2 linked regions of the Peribacillus simplex NBRC 15720 = DSM 1321 genome follow. Each later gene encodes a partner of the first gene's protein in a complex. Links are inferred from orthologs where the notes say so. Each region holds a gene or a part of one and is shown on either strand. Other genes may lie near its edges.

The links.
Region 2: the proteins of BS1321_RS06470 (region 1) and gcvH are in contact, whole or in part, in a crystal structure (PDB 3A7A), measured with the Escherichia coli proteins. The link is inferred for Peribacillus simplex NBRC 15720 = DSM 1321 from one-to-one orthologs.

The regions. Positions count from the first base shown.
Region 1 is NZ_CP017704.1:1,370,234-1,381,069, reverse strand. What follows is about bases 1,088-4,044. They hold BS1321_RS06470 (lipoate--protein ligase), read left to right. Parts: upstream 1,088-2,049; coding sequence 2,050-3,039; downstream 3,040-4,044. Other genes in these bases: BS1321_RS06465 (fatty acid--CoA ligase family protein), read left to right, coding at 3,220-4,044; BS1321_RS06475 (MBL fold metallo-hydrolase), read left to right, coding at 1,274-2,008; yhfH (protein YhfH), read right to left, coding at 1,088-1,100. Also shown: BS1321_RS06485 (TetR/AcrR family transcriptional regulator), read left to right, coding at 233-808; more of yhfH, read right to left, coding at 972-1,087; more of BS1321_RS06465, read left to right, coding at 4,045-4,764; BS1321_RS06460 (HD domain-containing protein), read left to right, coding at 4,938-5,465; BS1321_RS06455 (LuxR C-terminal-related transcriptional regulator), read left to right, coding at 5,648-6,316; BS1321_RS06450 (M48 family metallopeptidase), read left to right, coding at 6,624-7,889; BS1321_RS06445 (YitT family protein), read left to right, coding at 8,032-8,841; BS1321_RS06440 (IDEAL domain-containing protein), read right to left, coding at 8,914-9,150; BS1321_RS06435 (competence protein ComK), read left to right, coding at 9,474-10,037; BS1321_RS06430 (DUF3006 domain-containing protein), read right to left, coding at 10,115-10,333; BS1321_RS06425 (ComEC/Rec2 family competence protein), read right to left, coding at 10,334-10,836. UniProt on the Escherichia coli protein: Catalyzes both the ATP-dependent activation of exogenously supplied lipoate to lipoyl-AMP and the transfer of the activated lipoyl onto the lipoyl domains of lipoate-dependent enzymes.
Region 2 is NZ_CP017704.1:2,998,886-3,012,135, forward strand. The notes cover bases 3,974-6,968. They hold gcvH (glycine cleavage system protein GcvH), read left to right. Parts: upstream 3,974-5,276; coding sequence 5,277-5,660; downstream 5,661-6,968. Other genes in these bases: BS1321_RS14315 (acyl-CoA dehydrogenase family protein), read left to right, coding at 3,974-4,535; BS1321_RS14320 (arsenate reductase family protein), read left to right, coding at 4,825-5,181; BS1321_RS14330 (toprim domain-containing protein), read left to right, coding at 5,752-6,117; BS1321_RS14335 (thioredoxin family protein), read left to right, coding at 6,121-6,429; BS1321_RS14340 (O-acetylhomoserine aminocarboxypropyltransferase/cysteine synthase family protein), read left to right, coding at 6,782-6,968. Outside these bases: BS1321_RS14305 (3-hydroxyacyl-CoA dehydrogenase/enoyl-CoA hydratase family protein), read left to right, coding at 1-1,428; BS1321_RS14310 (acetyl-CoA C-acetyltransferase), read left to right, coding at 1,500-2,678; more of BS1321_RS14315, read left to right, coding at 2,748-3,973; more of BS1321_RS14340, read left to right, coding at 6,969-8,092; BS1321_RS14345 (methionine ABC transporter ATP-binding protein), read left to right, coding at 8,491-9,525; BS1321_RS14350 (methionine ABC transporter permease), read left to right, coding at 9,518-10,186; BS1321_RS14355 (MetQ/NlpA family ABC transporter substrate-binding protein), read left to right, coding at 10,202-11,038; BS1321_RS28900 (YuzK family famiily protein), read left to right, coding at 12,015-12,155; Fe-S cluster assembly ATPase SufC, read left to right, coding at 12,609-13,250. UniProt on the Escherichia coli protein: The glycine cleavage system catalyzes the degradation of glycine. The H protein shuttles the methylamine group of glycine from the P protein to the T protein.

The sequences.
Region 1 (10,836 bases):
TTTTCATATGAAGTTGATAGATGCTATACACCTGGAAAAGCGACGCTTTTTTACTTTACCTTGCTGACTTAAATAAATATCCTATTTTCGAAAAAGTGGCTGTCCAGTAAGGAGGATGGCCATTGTTTCTCTAAAAAATTGAAAATTTAATTGAAAAGACTGAATATTTTTGGTATGATATCGTTGAACATAATGACTGTTTTGTCCGATTGGTCAGGATTAGAGGTGTGAAATGTCTGTTGATCGTAAAAAATTAATTTTAGAAGCCGCGACCAAGTCGTTTTCACTTTTTGGATATAAGGCAACGACGATGGATCAAGTCGCTAAAATTGCCAATGTGGGTAAAGGGACCATTTATACCTTTTATAAAAATAAAGAAGAACTGTTTAAAGAAATCGTTCAGCGGATGATTGAGGAAATGAAATATGAGGCGGAACAATCTTTGGATGACCAACTCTCCTTTTTTGAAAATCTGCATCGGGCCGTTTATCGAATTCTGGAGTTCAGGCAGGAACATCAATTATCTTTGAAACTTCTTCAGGAGGAACGGGAAATTGGTACGCCGGCCGTTCAAGAAATGGTTAATGAAATGGAAGAAGCCATTGTATCCTACATTAAGGAAAAACTAAAAATAGCGATTGAAAAGGGCTATATACAGCCTTGTGATCCAGAGATAACAGCTTTCCTGATGTTAAAGATGTACCTTGCCCTGATTTTTGATTGGGAAAGGAACCATGCCCCATTAGAGAAAGAGGAAATTGCTGAACTATTTAAAATATATTTGTTCAAAGGATTATCCGTTACGTGATAATTCTATTTTTTTTGCTGGAAGGCAATGAATCCCAATAAAAAGAAGAGATACCGATCGTCGGTATCTCTTCTTTTTATTGGGGATGTTTTTCAGCTGCGAAATCGAACCTTATATGAAATCATCCTGCTATTTGGGAAGCGGATGGTGAAACACAAGACTACTACTCTCCAGAAAGGCAATGATCACAGTGGTTTCCATAACATTCGTGCTGTTCTTCAATTTTTTTTCCGCATTCCGTGCATTGTTTCGGAGGCAGGTTTTTAAAGAACTCAACGCTACTTTGAATCATGAACATCATCTCCTGAATTTTTTTATTATTCGCTTTTCTATGGTTTCATTGTATTATAACAGATTTATAAAGTCAATGAATGTTTTATAACATAAGTAAAAAAGGTGAAATAAGGGCAAGAATAGTTTATATTAATGGGGAAGTCATTGAGAGAAAAAAAGGAGTGCCTAAGCATGAAAATCACCGTAATTGGCTGCTGGGGCGGTTATCCAGCTAAAAATGAGGCAAGTTCCGGCTATTTGCTTGAATATGAAGATTTTCGCATTCTGCTTGATTGTGGCAGCGGTGTTCTATCACAGCTGCAAAACCATATGAAGCCGGAGGACCTTGGTGCAGTTGTATTATCCCACTATCATCCGGATCATGTAGCGGATATTGGTGTCCTGCAGCACGCTGCGTTCATTCAGCAGATATTGGGCAGCGAAAAAAGGACCATTCCTATTTATGGTCATGATTTAGACGAAGTCGAATTTGGTAAATTAACTTATAAAGACGTGACAAAGGGTATAGCCTATTCTGCTGATCAACCCTTAACCATTGGACCGTGTAAATTTACGTTCATGAAAACAAAACATCCAGTCCCTTGTTATGCAATGAGGATTGAAGCTGAAAATCATTCGATAGTTTACACAGGTGACAGTTCATATATGGATGAGCTTGCAGATTTCGCTAAAGACGCTAATGTTTTATTATGTGAAAGTAACTTTTACAGTGATATGGATGGTTCAAAGGCTGGACATATGACGGCAAGAGAAGCGGGCATGCTAGCAGAAAAGGCTGACGTCCAGCTTTTGCTGTTAACTCATCTCCCTCATTATGGGAATCTAGATCAACTGAAAAAAGAAGCATCCGAGGTATTCAAAAGGGAAATAGCGGTTGCTAAAACCAATCTCGAATTCCAACTATAAATGAAACATCAGTGATATGAAGTCTACAAGGAGGAACAATTGTGCTTTTTATTGATAATAAGGGAATTACAGATCCAAGAATTAACCTGGCCATCGAAGAATATGCGCTTAAACATTTAAATATAGATGAAACTTATCTACTTTTTTACATTAATCGTCCTTCAATCATCATAGGTAGAAATCAAAACACGATTGAAGAAATCAATGCAGATTATGTAGATGGAAATGGCATTACAGTTGTTCGCCGCCTTTCCGGGGGTGGAGCGGTTTATCATGACCTAGGGAATCTCAATTTCAGTTTCATTACGAGGGATGACGGGGATAGTTTCCATAATTTCAAAAAATTCACTCAACCTGTCGTGGAAACGCTTGAGAAACTTGGAATACATGCTGAATTGAGCGGTCGTAACGATATTTTGGCTGAAGGAAAGAAAATCTCGGGAAACGCGATGTTTTCAACGAAGGGCAGAATGTTCAGTCATGGGACATTGCTGTTTCAATCAGAAATGGATCACATTGTATCCGCTTTAAAAGTGAAAAAAGATAAAATCGAGTCCAAAGGGATTAAATCGATAAGAAGCCGTGTCGGCAATATCGCTGATTTCTTAAAAGAACCGATGTCCGTTGAAGAATTCCGTTCATACCTTCTGCAAAATATTTTCAAAGATAGCGGAAAGGTTACAGAGTATGTTTTAACGGAGACGGATTGGGAGAAAATTCACAAAATCTCGGAAGAAAGGTATCAAAACTGGGAGTGGAATTACGGAAAGTCACCTAAATTCAACTTGCAAAACTCACATAGATTTGCTGTGGGATCTGTTGACATCCGCCTAGAAGTGAACAGGGGAATCATTGGAAATTGTAAAATCTACGGTGATTTCTTCGGGGTAGGAGAGGTTGCGGATATTGAACAAAAGCTTACTGGAACACGCTATGAAAAGGAAGCAATCAGCAGTGTACTAGATGAGATTGATGTTCGTCATTATTTTGGCAATGTAACGAAAGAAGAAATAGTGGCTTTAATATATTAAGCCTGAAAAAGCCGTCCCGACTTAATAGGACGGCTTTTGTGTCTAATAATGACAGTAATTGCTTGAATATGGATAAAATTGTTGCTGTGATCGCTTTCTTTTAATATAATAAAAATGTATTTAGTTCACCATAAAAATGAATGACTATTCATTCATGCTATTTGCAGGGGAGGGAGAAAGATGAATTTATCTGAACAGCTTCATCAAATGGCTTTAAAAAAGGCTGGTAAGCCAGCATATTACTTTATGGATCAATCCACTTCATATGGGGAATTGGATAAAGCCGTTACGAAGTTCGCAGACGAATTACATAGGCTTGGTGTTTCAAAAGGTGATAACGTTGCACTGTTATTGGGAAACTCTCCACATTTCATCATTTCGTTGTATGGAGCTATGCGAGCAGGGGCGACCGTAATTCCCGTCAATCCAATTTACACACCTGACGAGATTGGTTACATCCTGAATAATGGCGATGTAAAGGTTGTTGTGGCATTAGATAAGCTTTTACCCTTACTAGAGAAAATGAACCCGATCCTCTCAACCGTAGAGCAATATGTAATTTGTGAAACGCAGCCGGTTAATAGGGATAATAGCCAATTTAACATCTACCCAAAAATGGAATCGTTTACAAAAATGATCGAATCGGGGGATGATGGCTTTAAAGGTCCAGAACTGGATCCTGAAGATACTGCAATCATACTCTATACTTCCGGGACAACGGGGAAACCAAAGGGGGCCATGCTTACACATACCAATATATTTTCCAATGCACATGATGTTGGTGAATATTTAAAAATCACGGAAAGTGACCGTGTCATTACGACATTGCCAATGTTCCATGTTTTCAGTTTAACGGTAGTCGTGAATGCCCCATTGATAAGCGGAGGTACGCTTTTAATTGTCCCGCAATTCAGTCCAAAGGAAATATTCAGGCAAATCAAAAAATATGAAGCAACCGTTTTTGCTGGAGTGCCTACGATGTATAACTTTCTTTTCCAATATCCAGATGCGAAAGAAGATGCTTTGAAGTCGTTGCGGATATGCATATCGGGCGGATCTGCCATGCCAGTGTCCCTGCTTGAATCATTCGAGCGGAAATTTAATGTCAGGGTTTCAGAAGGATACGGCTTATCCGAAGCATCCCCTGTTACCTGCTTCAATCCTTTGGATCGTCCAAGGAAGGCGGGATCCATCGGAACCTCCATCCTTAGGGTTGAAAACAAAGTGGTCAATGAGCTTGGAGAAGAAGTGCCGATCAATGGGGTAGGAGAATTGATCGCCAGAGGTCCCAATGTAATGAAGGGTTATTATAAAATGCCTGAAGAATCAGCCGCTGTCTTGAAAAATGGTTGGTTATATACAGGCGATTTAGCCAGGATGGATGATGAAGGCTATTTTTTCATTGTAGACCGTAAAAAGGAGCTTATCATCGTCGGTGGCTATAATGTCTATCCACGTGAAGTGGAGGAGATTCTTTATGCCCATCCTGAAGTAGTTGAAGCAGCAGCCATAGGCGTTCCGGATCCCAATCAGGGAGAAGTGGTTAAATGCTTTGTGGTAAAGAAAGACAATGCATTGACCGAGGAAGAACTTCTTGCCTATTGCATGGAACACTTGGCCAAATATAAGGTACCGGCAAAAATTGATTTTTTGGATGAACTTCCAAAAAATGCGACTGGTAAAATTTTACGCCGCTCCTTGAAAAACCATGTACTACAAAACTAATTTATTGATCATAAGGGGATCATTGCCTATAACCGGCAATGGTCCTTTTTTGTACAACCAAAGTGTATCAGGCTGCATAAAATATATAGGAGAATCTTAAAATCTTGATTCTTGTTTCGAAAAGAGTTATGATTGTCATTAAAAATTTCCACATAATTGTAAGGAGGAGTTAGATGAGAGATGTAAAGCTTTTGGATATTTTTACACATCCCATTGCTCAAAAATACTTGAACCGTTCAGGTCTAGCACATGCAATTGCGGTAGCATACCATGCGTTTCACTTAGCAAACGAATATAATATAGACCCTGATATTGCTGCTAAAGCTGGACTTTTGCATGATATGGGTCATTTCACCTGGTATCGCAATGGTAAATGGGATTATGATCTGTATAAACAAAATGATATCCATCCCATCAAAGGTGCAGAACGAGCACATAAACTGTTAATCCGCTTGGGAGAAAACCCGATAAAGGCAAAGACCATTTCCCTCGCCATTTTATTTCACACCGATTCGTTCTTACCTTCAAATGATATTGTTCGTACACCGCTTCAGCAAGTCGTCAAATGGGCCGACGAAAAAGATGAAGAAGAAGGTGGAAAACACCATTATCGCAAAATTGATTTTGTACGGGCAGAAGAGAGCATCATGAAACTTGATACGCTCATAGATGAGGAACAAAGAAAAAGGCTATCATCCTGAAGGCAAACGGGTTGATAGCCTTTTTACTTGTCAGGAGGTGCCCATTTTTAAGCATTCTACAGTTTAAATTTGTTATCAAGTGAATTAATGATGTAAAATATAGACCAATAGAACTATTCGCGGCAGGCAATTATAAAAAATTATCGGATTAATAACAAATAATGAAAGTAACGGGTGAAGTTATGAAGTCGATTAAGCTAATGATATATGGTGGTCAGGTAGGACTTGAGGGAATCATCGAAAAAGAAGAAGACATTAAGGTCATGGGGATAACCGGAGATGAAATGGAACTTCTTGATTCTGATCATACATCATCAGTCATGCCGGATGTCATTCTTATTGATGCCCGGTCATCAGGGAAGTATGGGCAGGAAGTCATGCCAATCCTAAAGGAAAAACATCCATCTACTCCTTTCCTCATTTTTACTACCTATTCAGAAGATCATTTTCTTATCGAAGCGATATGCCATGGTGCAGCAGGTTATGTGTTACAGGATGGCGGAATGAAACAAGTGCTGTCGGCAATCCGTCAATGTGCCAACGGCCAGATAGTTTATCCTGCCTCATTTAAATCAATTTTAATGAAGAAGCTGCAGCAGGATGTTGAAAGATCACCAGTAACTTTGGATAAGGCAATCGAAAAATTGGGGGCCTTTTCTAAACGCGAGTATGAACTGCTTATCCTCCTAACCCAAGGCGAAACGAATCAGCAAATTTCAAAAAAACTTTTTCTATCCATCGGCACGGTAAAAAACTATATAAGCCGGATTTACAGAAAACTGAATGTTAATAATCGACCGGAGCTTATGGCACTTTTGTATAGGTTTCAAAGTAGCGGGATGAAGGGATGACTAATCATAAACTTTGATGAAACGATTTTGATCAAAGCAATTAGGTGGCGGCAGAGAGACAAATTCATCGGTGCCTTATACGTCCCCAGCCCCCCGTTTTTTAATGTCTCTGCATATGCATCATTCCGCCTCCTCATCTCGGAAGTACAGGTGTATTCTGTGAAATCTTAAGGTTGATAATAAAGGATAAAAAATCAACAAATGTTGGAGATTGAAAGGAATAAATAATATAGAAAGAAAATGCGGTTCTAACCTGTCCATTTTGGATTAAACTAATAAGAGGGAGATTCGTTTAAGGAGGGGCATCATGGTTAGAAAATGGGCTGGAAGAGCGATTCTATTATATATCCTTTATGCAGCAGCGATGTATTGGTATATTTTTTATGGAGCTGATACCTCCATTCCCGAAGCTTTGCGTGGAACTGCAGCAGATCCTGCAACATTCCTGAATGCAAGGGAACTAAAGCTTAGCGAAGAGTATTCAGGACTGCGGAATTTTATTTTTTTCGTATCCACGCCATATGAATGGCTGCTTTATTTCTTCATTTTATTATTTGGTTTTTCGAAAGCATTTGAAAAGTCGTCAATGGCAGTCTCGAGACGGAAAGTGATCAGAACGGGCATTTACTTATTTTGGCTTTCCGTGATTTCTTACCTGGCACTGTTTCCAATCAGTTTCATTGGATATAGGATGAGCAAGAGTTACCATATAAGTACACAAAGTTTCACCTCGTGGATGAAGGATGGAGTCATAGAATTCTGGGTGAATTTTGGGATGATGTTCATCATCGTTTCCGTTTTATATTGGTTAATGAAGAAAAGTGTGAAGAAGTGGTGGCTCTATGCTTGGATGTTGTCCATTCCATTTACCTTGTTCCTGATGTTTGTTCAGCCTGTACTGATTGATCCGCTGTACAATGAATTCTATCCGCTCAAAAATAAAGAGCTGGAAACGGAAATATTGACACTTGCCTCACAGGCTGAAATTCCGGCTGAACACGTGTATGAAGTAAATATGGCGGAAAAGACAAATGCCTTGAATGCATACGTGACCGGCATAGGTTCCAACTCAAGAATAGTCCTTTGGGATACGACCCTGAACAAACTGAAGGAAGATGAAATCCTTTTTATCATGGCACATGAAATGGCTCATTATGTGGAAAAGCACATTTATATAGGGATTGCAGGTTATTTAGGACTGACTTTAATCGGTTTGTGGCTGACATCGAAAATCATGAATTTTATCATTAGACGCTGGGGCCATCTGTTAAAGGTTCGTTCGGTTGACAGCATTTCTTCTCTTCCATTATTTCTCTTAATAACGTCAGTGCTGCTCTTTGCTTCAAGTCCGCTGTCCAATTATGTTTCCAGATATCAAGAAACAAGGGCTGACCGCTATGCCATTGAAATGACCGGGGATAAAGAATCAGCAATCACGACGTTCCAGGAACTCACGAGGTCGGGTTTGAGTCAGGTCAACCCACCATTCCTGGTAAAATGGCTGCGCTATTCCCATCCAACCATGCTCGAGCGGATTTCCACGGTTGAAAATGCAGATACAAAGGGTGATTGAAAGCCAGCTGATAATCAGCTGGCTTTTTTTCTTTGGAAAGGGGTAGTTTGTAGTTGTTTTCAGAAAAAACTATTATTTTTAAAAATCTTAGGTTCTCTACTATAATAAATTAAATTCCCAGTTCGTTTTAAGGAGATCGGATATGTATAATGTACTTTTCATCACTATAGGCTCAGTGCTTGTTGCAGTAGCCTACAACTTATTTTTGATACCTCATTTAATTTTAAGCAGCGGACTTAGTGGACTTGCGATTATGTTCGGAATCATTACCCCAGTCAACACAGGGATATTGAATTTTTTGTTGAACCTGCCACTGCTGATTCTTGGATACCTGAAATTAGGGAGACGCTTTATCACCTATACGATATTATCAGTTGTCGTGATTTCGGTCAGTTTATACCTCATTCCAGTTCACGGAATATCCACTGAACCGATTTTGTCTTCTTTATTTGGCGGAATCATATCGGGATTCGGTATAGGCATCATCTTTCGTGCTTCGGGGTCTTCGGGCGGTTTTGATATCATTGCCATGCTATTGGCTAAGAAGAGCGACTTTCCACTTGGTACATTGCTTTCGGTGATGAATGCAGTTGTGGTGGTTATCTCAGGCTTCATCTTTGGGTGGGATGCCGCATTATATACGCTGATTTCCATTTATGCAGCAGGAAAGGTGATCGATACGATCCATTCCAATCACATTAAATTAACATTGATGATCGTTACCAAAAAGAGTGACGAAATGAAAACGAAGCTCCTGACCAACCTATATCGTGGAATTACAGTCATGGATGGTGAAGGTGCATATTCAGGAGAAAAGAGTAAAGTAATGATGACAGTCATTACACGTTATCAGTTAACCGATGTAAAAACGATGATAAAAGAAGTGGATCCGAATGCTTTTGTCAATATAACCGAAACAGCCGAGGTCATGGGGATGTTTCATAAAGAGTGATGATAATTAGAAAAGCCTCCCAACATTATGGGAGGCTTTTTTGAACATTAGGCTGTTTTTTAATCATGCATTTTAATTTCCAAACTGTTTGAGTAAAACGTTCATTTCAGAACTTAGTTTTAAGAATAAAGGTTTGTTTTTCATATCCAAGGCTTCATCGATCTGTTTTGCAAGGATATTCTTTTTGTTAGTAAGGACGGCTTCCTGAATAATCATATCAATTAACATTTCCTGAACCACGGCATCGTTTTTCATTTCGCTCATTGATAAGGACTTCACTGACTCTGAATAAGATTTTTCATTTTTCAAAGTTACCACCCCTGACCCTTTTTATTATTATATGGATTTGAGCGGATAAAATCAACTGAAAATTCAAAAAAATTAAATCCTAATAGAGAATGTGTCGTTTAGATGACGAAAAAGCCACTATATAAAAGAATTTTTAATTTTTTGTGAACTTACTTTTTATGTTTGAGGGTTGTGCTATTATAGTGAGTAATTTAACATACATTTACTATCTCCCTTCATTATTCTTCTTGGACAATGGGGAATGGAAGGGTACAAGCAATTAAGAGTATAAGCTTTGGTAAAGTAAAAGCGGTGTTTAGCAATGAGGAAGAGGTGGATTAAAAATGAAGGAAAACAATCTGGGAATCATCGAGGAATATGAAATCACGCCACATACACTAATGGTTTCGCCAATCAATTACGGCAGTAAAATATATGCCCGTATCGTTGAAATGGAGGACGAGTTCATCTCCCCCTTTAAACCTATGGAAATAATAAAGAAAAGCTGTGAGTTCTTCGGATCAAGTTATGAAGGGCGCAAGCAAGGCACGAAACAGCTCATAAACATCACACATAAAGCGCCTATTGCGATTGATCCGACCAGTTCGATTTTCTTCTTTCCCACTACATCTCCGTTGCGTCCTCAATGCACCTGGTTATCACATGAGCATGTGGTATCCTATGATCGCCTGGATTCCAAACATACAACCATCACATTCAGGAATAGACAAACCATCGATATAGAAGTATCATGCAGTTCTTTCGAAAACCAGTTGCACCGGACATCTTTTTTAAAAACGAAATTGATCCAGAGGATTGAGGAAACAAAGAGGAAATCATTCTACCTGTTCACCGAATCAAATGGGGCAAAGGCTTCAGAGGTAATGTCAAAGTATATACCACGTTAGGGATATTCATAGAAGAATGCAAACGGGATTCATTCAAAATTAAAGCAAGCCCTTCTTATTAAAGAAGGGCCCCGGAATTAATCTTCAAATAATTCATCCATTAAATCGTCAATCTCTTTTCTTAACTTCTCAGTGCCTTCTTTGGAAATGGTGATAGTATTACCATCGATAATCAGCATATCTCCTACTTTTGCTCCCTTGGGAAGAGAGCTTTTAGGAAAATCCTTCATGTTACCACCATCGATTTCAACGACAGCGATCTTTCCCTCGAAGCGATCGATAATTCCTTGTACCATTTATTTCACCGTCTTTACAGTAATTTTCTGACCTGTAGAAGTAAAAATAATGTTACCTGATTTATCTGTGCGATAAGTTTTGGCTTTCACTGTATTCAACCGTTTTACAACAGTAGAAGTAGGGTGCCCATATCCATTTTTCCCTACACTGATTACAGCGTATTTCGGTTTTGCTTTGTTAATGAAAGCTGAACTTGTTGATGTTTTTGCACCATGATGGCCGACTTTAAGTACATCCACACTTGGTACCAGTTTTTTAGCCAGCATATCTGACTCTGCTTTTTCTTCAGCATCACCTGTAAACAAGAATGTTTTTTTGTCGTGTTTAAGTAAAAGGACTGCACTCCAATTATTTAAGTCAGACTTAGCATATTCTTTAACAGGGGCAATGAATTTAAGGGAATTATCCTTAGCTTTAGTGTTGATTTCCACGCCAGTCTGCGCTTTTTTTATTGAAAGATTCTTCTGCTTAACAGCCGTTAAAAAGTCTTTGTATGCTTGGG
Region 2 (13,250 bases), 1.6 Mb from region 1 along the record:
CTTGAATATGAAGCACGAAAAAGATTAAAAACGCCTTCCATCGAAATGGCTAAACAGGCCAAGGGCTTGGAAAATAAAATGAAAGCGCTTGTTTATAGCGAAGACCGTGCCGGCCAATTACTTTGGAATGTTCTGAATCCGGCGCTTGTGTATTCTGCCCAGCTGCTTGGGGACATTGCGGATGACATCGTGGGGATCGATCAAGCGATGAAATGGGGATTCGGATGGTCCACAGGTCCTTTTGAAACCTGGGATGCGATAGGTGTAGAAAAATCGGTAGCCCGAATGGAAGCTGAAGGCATCACCGTTCCGCAATGGGTGAAGGATATGCTCGCTAAAGGCATCACTTCTTTCTATAAAGAAGAAAATGGCATAGTTCACTATTATGATAATGGTGAATATAAAGAACTTGTCGAAAATCCTAAAGTGATCAATCTTAAAGCGATCAAGAAGCAAAAAGGCGTAATCAAGAAAAACAGTGGTGCAAGCTTGATGGATATCGGCGATGGAGTGGCTCTTCTTGAATTCACTTCACCGAATAATGCAATCGGTCTGGATATCATACAAATGATCAATGCTGCGGTCGACGAAGCGGAAGCGAATTTCAAAGGCCTGGTCATCGGAAACCAAGGAAAGAATTTCTGTGTAGGCGCTAATATTGCAATGATGCTAATGGAAGCGCAAGATGACAATATTTTTGAACTCGATATGGTCATCAGCCAATTCCAAAAGGCGATGCTTAAAATCAAGTACAGTGCAGTTCCTGTAGTGGTTGCCCCGTTTAATATGACACTTGGCGGGGGTGCTGAAGTATCTCTTCCGGCTGCGCGCATCCAGGCAACGACTGAAACGTATATGGGACTAGTGGAAGCTGGTGTAGGCTTGATCCCAGGCGGCGGAGGGACTAAAGAACTTTATGTGAAGACGTTGAGGAATATGCCGAAGGGCGTCGACTTTGACTTACAGAAAGTGGCCAACCAAGTATTTGAAACGGTCGCCATGGCAAAAGTTTCGACCTCCGCCGAGGAAGCAAAAGGTAATAATTTCCTTAATTCAGCTGATGGAATAAGCGTGAATGCGGATCATCAGCTATATGATGCGAAACAGGCGGTACTTTCCATGCATGAACAAGGTTATACCGCTCCAGCCCGCACAAAGATCCCTGTCGTAGGTGAAACGGGATATGCCGCACTTCTATTAGGAGCGGAATCCATGCGCCTTTCAGGATTCTTATCAGATCATGACCTTGTCATAGCCAAAGAGCTTGCATACGTCCTTGCAGGGGGAAAACTCCCATTTGGCACGGAAGTAGATGAACAGTATATCTTGAACTTAGAAAAACAAGCATTCCTAAAACTGATTTCGACTCCGAAATCTCAGGCAAGGATGCAGCACATGCTTATTAAAGGGAAACCACTCCGTAATTGATGAATAGATGAAGATAAGCGAAAACGAAGATTAATAGATCGATAGCTTAAAAATGAGTAAGGGGGATCCTCATGAAAGAAGCGGTAATAGTAGCTGGAGCAAGGACTCCGGTAGGAAGAGCGAAAAAAGGTTCTCTTGCTAGTGTACGTCCTGATGATTTAGGGGCTCTTGTTGTAAAGGAAACGTTAAAGCGCGCAGGGAATTATGAAGGCACCATAGATGACCTGATTATCGGTTGTGCAATGCCTGAAGCGGAGCAAGGATTGAACATGGCGCGTAACATCGGAGCGTTGGCAGGATTGCCTTATACAGTACCCGCCATAACGATTAATCGTTACTGTTCAAGCGGGCTGCAAAGTATCGCTTATGGGGCGGAAAGGATCATGCTTGGCCAAAGTGATACAGTCATTGCAGGCGGAGCGGAATCCATGAGCCTTTTGCCAATGATGGGCCATGTAACACGTCCGAACGCGAGACTTGCGGAAACGGCACCGGAATATTATATGGGTATGGGTCACACTGCCGAAGCCGTTGCAAAAAAATACGGAATTTCCCGTGACGATCAAGATGCATTTTCTGTTAGAAGTCATCAAAAGGCGGCTAAGGCCATTGCAGAAGGAAAGTTTTCGGATGAGATCGTACCGGTTGACGTAACGCTTCGTTCAGTGGGACCAGATCTTAAGTTGCAGGAAAAATCATTTACTTTTACACAGGATGAGGGCGTTCGACCAGGCACGACTGCTGAAGTGCTAAAAAAACTAAGACCCGCATTCTCTGTTACAGGATCCGTAACAGCAGGGAATTCATCACAAACGAGTGATGGTGCAGCCGCGGTCATGGTCATGGATGGGGAAAAGGCCTCTTCATTAGGGTTGAAACCGATGGGTAAGTTCCGTTCCTTTGCTGTAGCAGGGGTACCGCCTGAAATCATGGGCATCGGACCGATTGCGGCCATTCCAAAAGCTTTGAAGCTAGCGGGTCTTGAGTTATCCGATATTGGTTTATTTGAATTGAATGAAGCCTTTGCTTCCCAATCCATTCAAATCATTCGTGAGCTCGGATTGAATGAAGAGATTGTCAATGTGAATGGCGGAGCCATTGCCTTAGGCCATCCACTAGGATGTTCAGGAGCAAAATTGACATTAAGCCTGCTTCATGAAATGAAGCGCAGAAACCAACAGTTCGGAGTCGTGACAATGTGTATCGGCGGCGGAATGGGTGCTGCTGGAGTATTTGAATTATTGGCGTAATCCCACCCCTCCCGGAAGCTGTCATGCTTCCGGCGGGTTTACTATCTTAAATACTTAGGAGGAAATAACATGTCCAATCAAACTACAGATAACCTTATTAAAGGCGGAGCCTTTTTAGTAGAAGATATTACGTATGATCAAGTGTTTACACCGGAAGATTATTCTGATGAGCATAAAATGATTGCCAAAACTGCCGAGGATTTCGTAGTGAATGAAATTCTGCCGCAGGTTGAACGTTTGGAAAACCATGAATTTGACCGTTCCGTTAAATTACTGAAGCATGCAGGTGAAATCGGTTTACTTGGTGCTGACGTTCCTGAGGAATACAGCGGATTGGGTCTTGATAAAATCAGTTCGGCATTGATTACGGAAAAAATGGCACTTGCAGGCGGCTTCGGAATTACGCATGGTGCACATGTAGGTATCGGATCTTTGCCGATCGTATTATTCGGGAATGAAGACCAAAAGAAAAAATACCTCCCATTACTTGCAACGGGTGAGAAGATTGCTGCGTATGCCTTAACGGAACCAAGCTCAGGTTCCGATGCCTTGGGAGCAAAAACGACAGCGAAATTGAATGCAGAGGGAACACACTATATCTTAAATGGTGAAAAACAATGGATTACAAATGCAGGCTTTGCAGATGTCTTCTGTGTATACGCCAAAATCGACGGCGAACAATTCTCCGCCTTCATTGTTGAGCGTGATTATAAAGGCGTATCAACTGGGGCTGAAGAGAAGAAAATGGGGATCAAAAGCTCATCTACTCGGACTTTAATCCTCGAAGATGTACATGTCCCAGTTGAAAACCTTTTGGGTGTAGCAGGAAAAGGGCATGTCATCGCTTTCAATATCCTGAATATCGGCCGTTATAAATTAGGCGTCGGTGCTGTCGGCGGATCTAAACGTGCCCTTGAGATTACAGCTGCTTATACGAATCAACGTCAACAGTTCAAAACGAAAATTTCCGATTTTAACTTGACGAAAGAAAAACTTGCAACAATGGCATCTAAAATTTATGCAGCAGAAAGCTCTGTATACCGTACCGTTGGCCTTTATGATCAAAGACAAAGCAAATTGACGGATGAGCAAGTGAAAGATGGGAAATCAATGGCGGCTGCAATCGCTGAATATGCCATTGAGTGTTCTTTGAATAAATTCTTCGCTTCCGAAGTATTGGATTATGTTACGGACGAAGGCGTACAGCTTCATGGCGGCTATGGTTTCATGCAGGAGTATGAAATTGAAAAAGCATATCGTGATTCCCGTATTAACCGGATCTTTGAAGGTACAAATGAAATCAATCGATTGCTTGTCCCGGGAACTTTCCTGAAGAAAGCACTTAAAGGGGAATTGCCGCTTCTTCAAAAGGCTCAAGGCCTGCAAGAGGAATTAATGATGATGATGCCGGAAGAACCTGGCGATGAGCCATTGGCACAAGAAAAAATGCTTGTTAGAAACGCTAAGAAAATCGGTATTTTGGCAGCTGGCCTTGCTGCGCAGAAATACGGCAAAAATCTTGATCAAGAACAAGAAATCCTCTCCAACATTGCTGATATCGCATCCCTTGCCTATGCAGCGGAATCCGTGGTATTGCGTACGGAAAAAGCAATTGCAGTTAAAGGTCTGGAGAAGAACAAACAAAAAGTGCTTTACACAGAAATCTTCGTTCAGGAAGCTTTCAATGAAATAGAACAGCATGCAAAGGAAACGTTAATTGCGGTGGAAACAGGCGATACTCTTCGCATCATGCTATCGTCGCTCCGCAAGCTGACAAGACACAATCCAATCAATGTCATTGCGAAAAAACGTGAAGCTTCCATCAAGGTAATCGAAGCGGAAAAATATGCTCTTTAAGCAATGAATCAGAATCTGTAAAGGGAATGCCGTAAAGGCATTCCCTTCAGTTTGTAGGCAAAAGGGGTTCTATCTAATTTTTAAAACAAAGTAGATTGGAACTTTTTGCGAGACGCCTGTGGGAAAAGCGCGTCCAGGGTAGAGCGCCCGAAGAAAGCGAGTGCCTGGAGGCAACGTTCAGATTGTATAACCCCTTTATTTCCTTTGATGAAATCGCGTTGGAAATTCAAAAGACATTTCATTGTATTGCGTGCTGAAAACGGGTATTCTATTGATAGGTGGTGAAATGATGGGCTTAACATTATATTGGTACCCAAAATGCGGCACATGCCGTAATGCGAAGAAGTGGCTGGATAATCATGAACTGCAGTATGAAGCGATCCATATAGCGGAAAATCCGCCTTCGCGAACTGAAATAGAACAACTATATAAAATCAGTAATTTGGAATTGAAGAAGTTTTTCAATACTAGCGGTCAAAAATATCGGGAGCTGGGCTTAAAGGATAAGCTGAAAGAAGCTTCTGAAGCAGAGATGCTTGATATATTGTCCACAGATGGCATGCTTCTGAAAAGGCCGATTGTTACGGATGGCACCAAAGTGACGGTAGGTTTCAAAGAAGAGCAATTCGAACAGGTTTGGAACTAAAATTTCACAAAATATTTGGTTAATTCCTTACTTAAACAAACAATCTACCTTATAATGGTATAGATAAAATAAGCTGTACATATGGAGGGTTAATAATGACAACAACACCAAAAGAACTTCGTTACACTAAAGAACATGAATGGGTCAAAACGGAAGATGGAACAGTGCGCATTGGAATTACAGCTTTCGCACAATCCGAGCTTGGGGACATCGTATTCGTTGAGCTTCCGGAAATCGGCGATGAATTGAAAGCGAACGAACCATTTGGAAGCGTTGAATCCGTTAAGACCGTTTCTGAGCTTTATGCTCCTATCAGTGGCAAGGTTGTAGAAGTAAACGAAGATTTAAGTGACAACCCTGAATATGTAAATGAGTCTCCTTATGAAAAGGCATGGATGGTCGTGCTTGAACCATCTAATAGCAGTGATATTGAAAACCTGATGAGTGCTGAAGAATATGAGAGTTTAATCAACGGTTAAAAAAGAAGGAGAGGGGGACTGAAAAGGCCTGCTCTCTTTTCATTTTGTACAGTGGCAGTTGCGCACATAATTCGTGAGATGGAGTGATGACATGGAGTGGGGCGAATTCGATAAAGTGATCATTGTAGAAGGCAGTTCCGATAGAAGAAAAGTTGCCTCCGTTTTAAATGAAGATGTGGAAATAAGATGTACGAATGGAACCATATCATTAACTAAGCTGGATGAATTAGTGGATGAATTGATGGACCGTGATGTTTATCTCCTTTTTGACGCAGATGAATCAGGAGAAAAGCTGCGAAAGCAATTCCGAAGGGAAATGCCGGAAGCGAACCACCTGTATATTAATAAAATGTACAAAGAAGTGGAAAGCTCACCAGAACATCATATCGCAACTGTGCTTATATCTGCCAATATGAATGTGAAAATGAAATTTTTAAGTCAAAGGGTGAACGACTAATTGATGCAGGAATGGAAAGAAGAAGAGTGTAAGCTTGCTGTTGAAAATGGGGAAACCTTTTGCTTATATTTATATACGCCTTTATGCGGCACCTGTCAGGTTGCCTCCAAGATGCTGACGATATCCTTGGAGCTTTTCCCGGAATTGAAGGCAGGCAAAATGAATATGAACTATATCCAAGGAATTGCCGAATCATATGAAATCGAAAGTGTTCCATGTTTATTGCTTTTCAAAGAAGGACAGCTGCACAAAAAAATATATGCCTTTCAATCCGTTCCCTATTTGTACGGATTGCTTAAGGAAATCAGCTAAGAAACCAATCAGAACAGTGGTTGGTTTCTTTGTTGCGGAGATTTGAATGCGAGATTGAAATTAAACAAAGAATATTCTAACAATTCATTGACTGATTTATTCTAAAATGCTATATTTTGAATTAAGTAACGGCAGAATTTAATAGTTCTTATCAAGAGTGGCGGAGGGACTGGCCCGACGAAGCCCGGCAACCGGTATAAATTTATATACGGTGCTAATTCCAGCAGAGTGTTGGCTCTGGTAGATGAGGTGTGTTCTTGAAACCTCTTCTTATTGAAGTGGTTTTTTTGTTTATAAAAGGCCAGATTTCATATAATTCTAACTAAATCCATAGAAAAAGAGGAGAAAACATATGTTAGAGAAAAAGTTGCGTTTCGAAACATTGAGTGTTCATGGCGGTCTGCAAACTGATGAAACAGGTGCCCGTGCAGTTCCTATCTACCAAAGCAATGCATACTTGTTCAAAGACACCGACCATGCAGCGAATTTATTTGGCCTAAAGGAGAATGGATATATATATACACGACTCCATAATCCCACGGTAAGCGTTTTTGAGGAAAGAATGGCCTTATTGGAAGGCGGTATCGGTGGATTGGCAGCATCAAGCGGAATGGCTGCCATCTCACTTTCAATCCTGAATATTGCCGCTGCAGGGGATGAGATTGTTTCAGCCTCTACATTATATGGCGGTACGTATAACCTTTTTGAAAATACTCTTCCTAAATATGGAATAAAAGTGAAGTTCGTTTCTCCCGATGACCCTGAAAATTTCAAAAGGGCAATTACGCCAAGAACTAAAGCCATTTTTGCTGAAACGATCGGAAATCCAAGTTTGAGGGTGCTCGATATTGAAGCGGTAGCGGAAATCGCCCATGATGCAGGCATACCTTTAATCATTGATAATACCTTCGCGACACCATATCTATGCAGACCAATTGATTTTGGAGCGGATATTGTCATCCATTCTGCTACAAAATGGCTTCTGGGAAATGGAACGACGCTGGGCGGTGTCATCGTGGATGGAGGGAAGTTCGATTGGAACTCGCCAAACTACCCTGGCTTCACGGAGCCTGACCCAAGTTACGATGGTCTGGTATACGCCGAGGCAATTGGACCTGCCGCATTCATAACGAAAGCCCGAGTCCAGTTACTTCGTGATTTAGGCCCTGCGCTAAGTGCCCAAAGTGCATTCCAGTTTACGCTTGGACTTGAAACGCTGCATGTAAGGATGAAAGAACATATATCAAACACCAAGTCTGTCATTAAGTATTTAAAAAACCACCCTGCCGTGACCTGGGTTTCACATCCTGGTGATGAGGATCATCCCGATAAAGCCCTTGCGGATAAATATTTGCCAAAGGGAGCTGGATCGGTCGTTACATTTGGAATTCAAGGTAATCGCGAAGCTGGGGCAAAACTTATCAATTCGGTGGAATTATGGTCCCATGTAGCGAATGTAGGGGATGCGAAGAGCTTGATCATTCACCCAGCCAGTACGACCCATCAACAATTGAATGAGGCGGGGCTTGCGAAAGCGGGTGTGAGTGCTGATCAAGTCCGTTTATCCATTGGGATTGAAAATGTAGCCGATTTAATAGAAGATTTGGAGCAGGCCATTGAAAAAGCGACGAATATCGTCTCCTTGTCTTCCAAAACGGTTTAAGCAAAGTTCCTGTTCATTCTTGTACTAGAAATAATATACATTGCGCTCCTTTTTTATCTATGATAAAATTTCACCATACTAAAGAACTTAATGATGTACAAAATATTCTATATATTAGCTCTTATCAAGAGAGGTGGAGGGATGTGCCCGATGAAACCCGGCAACCGACAAGGAGATTTCCTTGGAAAGGTGCCAATTCACACAAAGTTTAATCACTTTGGAAGATGAGAGGAAGGCCTGTTTCTTCACCTGCCTTTCTGCTCATGCAGAAAGGTTTTTTCTATTTTAATTGGGGAAAACTTTTGTATGAACAGAAAAAATGGTAGTGGAAACAAATTAATAATGTAGAGAAATTAACTAAGTTCATAGGTTTTATTGGATAAAAGAGGTGAGGATTAATGATTACATTGACGAAAGTCAGTAAACTGTTCCGTACAGGAAAAGGAAACAGTGAGACGATCAAGGCTGTAAATAATGTGAATGTTGAAATAAATAAAGGCGAGATTTTCGGTATCATCGGTTACAGTGGTGCGGGGAAAAGTACTTTGATCAGAATGCTCAATGGATTGGAAACACCCACAGAGGGATCCGTTGTGGTGGCTGAGAAGGAAATTTCAAAAATTAAAGGGGCTCAGCTCCGTAAGGCCCGTCAAGAAATCAGCATGATTTTCCAGCATTTCAATTTATTATGGTCAAGGACCGTTCAGGAGAATATTTCTTTCCCATTGGAAATTGCAGGAGTTTCTAAAACTGAACGAACCAAGCGTGTGAACGAATTGATCAAGTTAGTCGGACTGGAAGGCAGGGAAAAGGCCTATCCTTCACAATTAAGCGGAGGGCAGAAGCAAAGGGTGGGGATAGCCAGGGCTCTGGCAAATGATCCTAAAGTGCTGCTTTGTGATGAAGCGACTTCTGCATTGGATCCACAGACTACCGACTCAATACTCGAATTGCTTGTTGACATCAATCAGCGCCTGGGATTGACGATCGTTTTGATAACACATGAAATGCATGTAATACGTAAAATCTGTCATCGCGTCGCAGTGATGGAAAGCGGGCAAGTTGTTGAACAGGGTCCTGTCCTTGATGTTTTCAAGAATCCTAAAGAACAAATGACGAAGCGTTTCGTGCAACAAGTAACGGAACCAGAAGAAACGAAAGAAACGATGGACCATTTGCTCGAACGCTATCCTGCAGGCAAAGTGATTCAATTGACCTTTGTAGGTGATCATGCAGAAAGCCCGTTGATCACCAAGCTTGTACGTAACTTCGAGTTGGATGTCAATATCGTTCAAGGTAAGATATCCCAAACAAGAAGCGGTTCATATGGAACATTGTTTATCCATCTTGATGGCACAGAGGATGAAATGCTCCGCGCAATCGAATTCATTAAAGCACAGCAGGTAGGCGTGGAGGTGATTACTCATGCTTGAAGAATTATTGCCGAATATTGATTGGGAAGACATTATTGAAGCAACGAAAGAAACGCTTTACATGACAAGCATCTCTGTAGTAGCAACCTTTTTTATAGGCATAATATTAGGATTGATCCTGTTCCTGACAGGGAAGGGTAATATGTGGGAAAACCGGGCAGTCAACGGGATCATGAGTGCTGTCGTTAATATATTCCGTTCCATTCCATTTCTTATTTTGATCGTGCTGCTCATTCCTTTCACTAAAGCGCTTGTCGGTTCCATGATCGGAGAGAACGCTGCACTGCCGGCACTTATTATCGGTGCGGCCCCATTTTATGCGCGTATGGTTGAAATCGGCCTTCGTGAAATCGATAAAGGTGTAATTGAAGCCGCTAAATCGATGGGGGCAAAAACGAGCACGATCATTTGGAAGGTCCTTCTTCCAGAGTCGATGCCTGCCCTTATTTCCGGGATTACGGTAACGTCGATTGCATTGGTTGGATATACCGCAATGGCCGGGGTCATCGGCGCAGGCGGGCTTGGTAATCTAGCCTATTTGGACGGCTATCAAAGAAATCAAAATGACGTTACGCTTGTAGCGACTATCGTTATTCTAATTATCGTCTTCATAATTCAAATTATTGGAGATGTGATTACATCTAAATTGGACAAAAGATAAAGGGAGATGAATAGGATGAAAAAGTTTTTAGGATTTGCATTAATTTTAGTGTTATCTTTCGCTTTGGCTGCTTGTGGAAGTGAAAAGGATAAAAGCGGCAGCGATACGGAAAAAGAATTGAAGAAATTAGTTGTAGGGGCATCCAATGTTCCGCATGCTGAAATCCTTGAGGAAGCTAAGCCGCTTCTTAAAGAAAAAGGAATCGAATTGGAAATCGAAACATTCCAGGACTATGTTTTACCGAATAAGGCGTTGAATGATAAGGAATTGGATGCTAACTACTTTCAACACATTCCATATTTAGAGGGGCAAATTAAAGAAAATGGATATGACTTCGTTAATGCTGGCGGAATTCATATCGAGCCGATTGCTCTATATTCACAAAAGTATAAAAGCATTGATAAACTTCCGGAAGGCGCAACAATTATTATGAGCAGCTCTGTTGCTGACCACGGACGTGCGTTATCTCTATTAGAAAAAAATGGCCTGATTACATTAAAAGAAGGCATCGATAAAACGACAGCTACAACTAAAGACATCGTTGAAAATAAGAAAAACCTTAAATTCGATGCTGATTATGAAGCGGCCCTGCTTCCTAAAATATATGAAAGCGGCGAAGGCGATGCCGTCCTGATCAACTCCAACTATGCGATTGACGCTGGATTGAATCCGCTTGAAGATTCGATTGCAATTGAAGATTCGGAATCACCATATGTTAACGTTATTGCTGTAAACAAAGGTGATGAAAATAAAGAAGAAATCAAAACGCTAGTAGAAGTATTACATTCTAAAGAAATTCAAGATTTTATTCTAAAGGAATACAAAGGTGCAGTTGTACCGGCGGATAAATAATTCAAGGATAGCGGCCTGATTTAATTCAGGTCGCAGTTTGTAGACAAAAAGGTTTCGGAATAGTCTCATTCCGAAACCTTTTTGATTTTATTGGATTTGAGGCAGTTAAAGCGATGTGTACTCACGATAGCCCTCTTTATTTGTTGTTGAGTGCTTTAAAATATCGCCGATGGGCAGAGATAACAATCAAAACGTTCATATTACATATAGTCATGATTGCGGAAGAATTCTTCCTTTGTTTGAGGACGTGTATAGGGTAAAGCTGGTGTTTTGTTGCATCTGCAGCAACAGCTTCAGGTTTTCCACCATACTCAATCACATGTTCAACCAGAGGCTCTAAGATACGACTACCAGGCGTATTTCCGGGTGTTACTATCGTCCCCTACACAAATCCGTTACGGTCTGCTGCCGCATGAAATGAATAGGCAAACTGTTTTTTCGTTCATCATTCACATAATACGTCGCTCATAATTTTTCCCCAACTTAGAGAAGTGAGGCGCTTTATCATGGGAACCGTAACCTAAAAACCAACGGTATCATGTTGATTTCAACTTCTTCCATCGTTTTACGCATGGAACAAATAAAGACTGTGTGCAAAAGTGGTTCTATCTGATTGTTTAATCTTAGTGGATTGGAACGGAAGGTACGAGACTCCTGCGGCAAAAGTGAGTCCAAGGGAGACCCCTCAGGCGCTTAAACGCCGAGGAGGCTCCCGGACCGCCCGCGGAAAGCGAGTGCCCTACGTTCCAAGTAACGTTCAAATTATAAAAACCTAAAAAAACTGTAGACAAACTCAATTATCATCCAGTTTATCTACAGTGTGCGGCCTGATTTAATTCAGGTCGTTTTTTTATGTTTAATCATGAAAGTGAAGGGTATAGAGATAATGAAGGTAATAAAATGATACACAAATTTGAAAGGATGGTTCACTATCAATACTCTAGATTTAAATGTAACAAGCGAAATGGAAAAGGCGATGCAGTCTTCACATGGGATTGGCTACAGTGAGTACAGTAGAAACTTAGACCTCCGTATCGAGGTTGAGAAAGAACGGGATAGGGAACATGTAAAGTGCAACAAAATGGTCCAGGACCTACAACGCAAAATTCACGGCTAAGCATATAAAAGAGTTCTTTAAAAGATCGGTCTGTAGAGGTAAAATGGAAAGTGGTCCATAAAATAAGGGTTTCCTTATTGGATAAACTTACATAATACCTAACAGTCCGATTTTTTTTCTTTTTAAAGCAGTACGTTCATACCTTGCAATCGAATTCTTCGAACATATATTAATAAGGACGGAGATTTGCCGAATAATAAGATAATTTTAACAAAGGCTAAAATAAGTATGAATATGCAGTAATAAGGCTATATCTGTTAGTATGGTAAGATTAGGACAGGTTTTTAACATGGAAGAAGTGGAAACCCCTATCTATATAGTTGATTCTAAATTGGATTTGTTATAAAATTGGAATGAGAATAAAGTGAGAATGCTTTTACGTAAATTTATAGGTAAGAAAGTAATCTTTACTTTCTGGTAATAAAATTGGAATTAGTTCACGGAGGTATTATTATGTCAGCTTCTACATTAACGGTTAAAGATCTTCACGTATCAATTGAAGGTAAAGAGATTTTAAAAGGGGTAAACCTTGAAGTCAAAGGTGGAGAAATCCATGCGATCATGGGACCAAATGGAACTGGTAAATCCACTTTATCATCAGCGATCATGGGTCACCCTAAATATGAAGTAACTAGCGGAAGCATCACATTCGATGGTGAAGATGTATTGGAAATGGAAGTAGACGAGCGCGCTCGTGTCGGTCTATTCCTAGCTATGCAATATCCAAGTGAAATCAGCGGTGTTACAAATGCTGACTTCTTACGTTCTTCCATTAATGCACGCCGTGAAGAAGGCGATGAAATTTCATTGATGAAATTCATTCGTCAAATGGACCAAAAAATGGAATTCCTTGAAATGGATGAAGATATGGCGCAACGCTATTTGAATGAAGGTTTCTCAGGCGGAGAGAAAAAACGTAACGAGATTCTTCAATTAATGATGATCCAACCTAAAATTGCAATCTTGGATGAGATTGATTCAGGTCTAGATATCGATGCACTTAAAGTTGTATCAAAAGGAATCAACGAAATGCGCGGAGAAGACTTTGGATGCTTGATCATCACTCACTACCAACGTCTATTAAATTACATCACT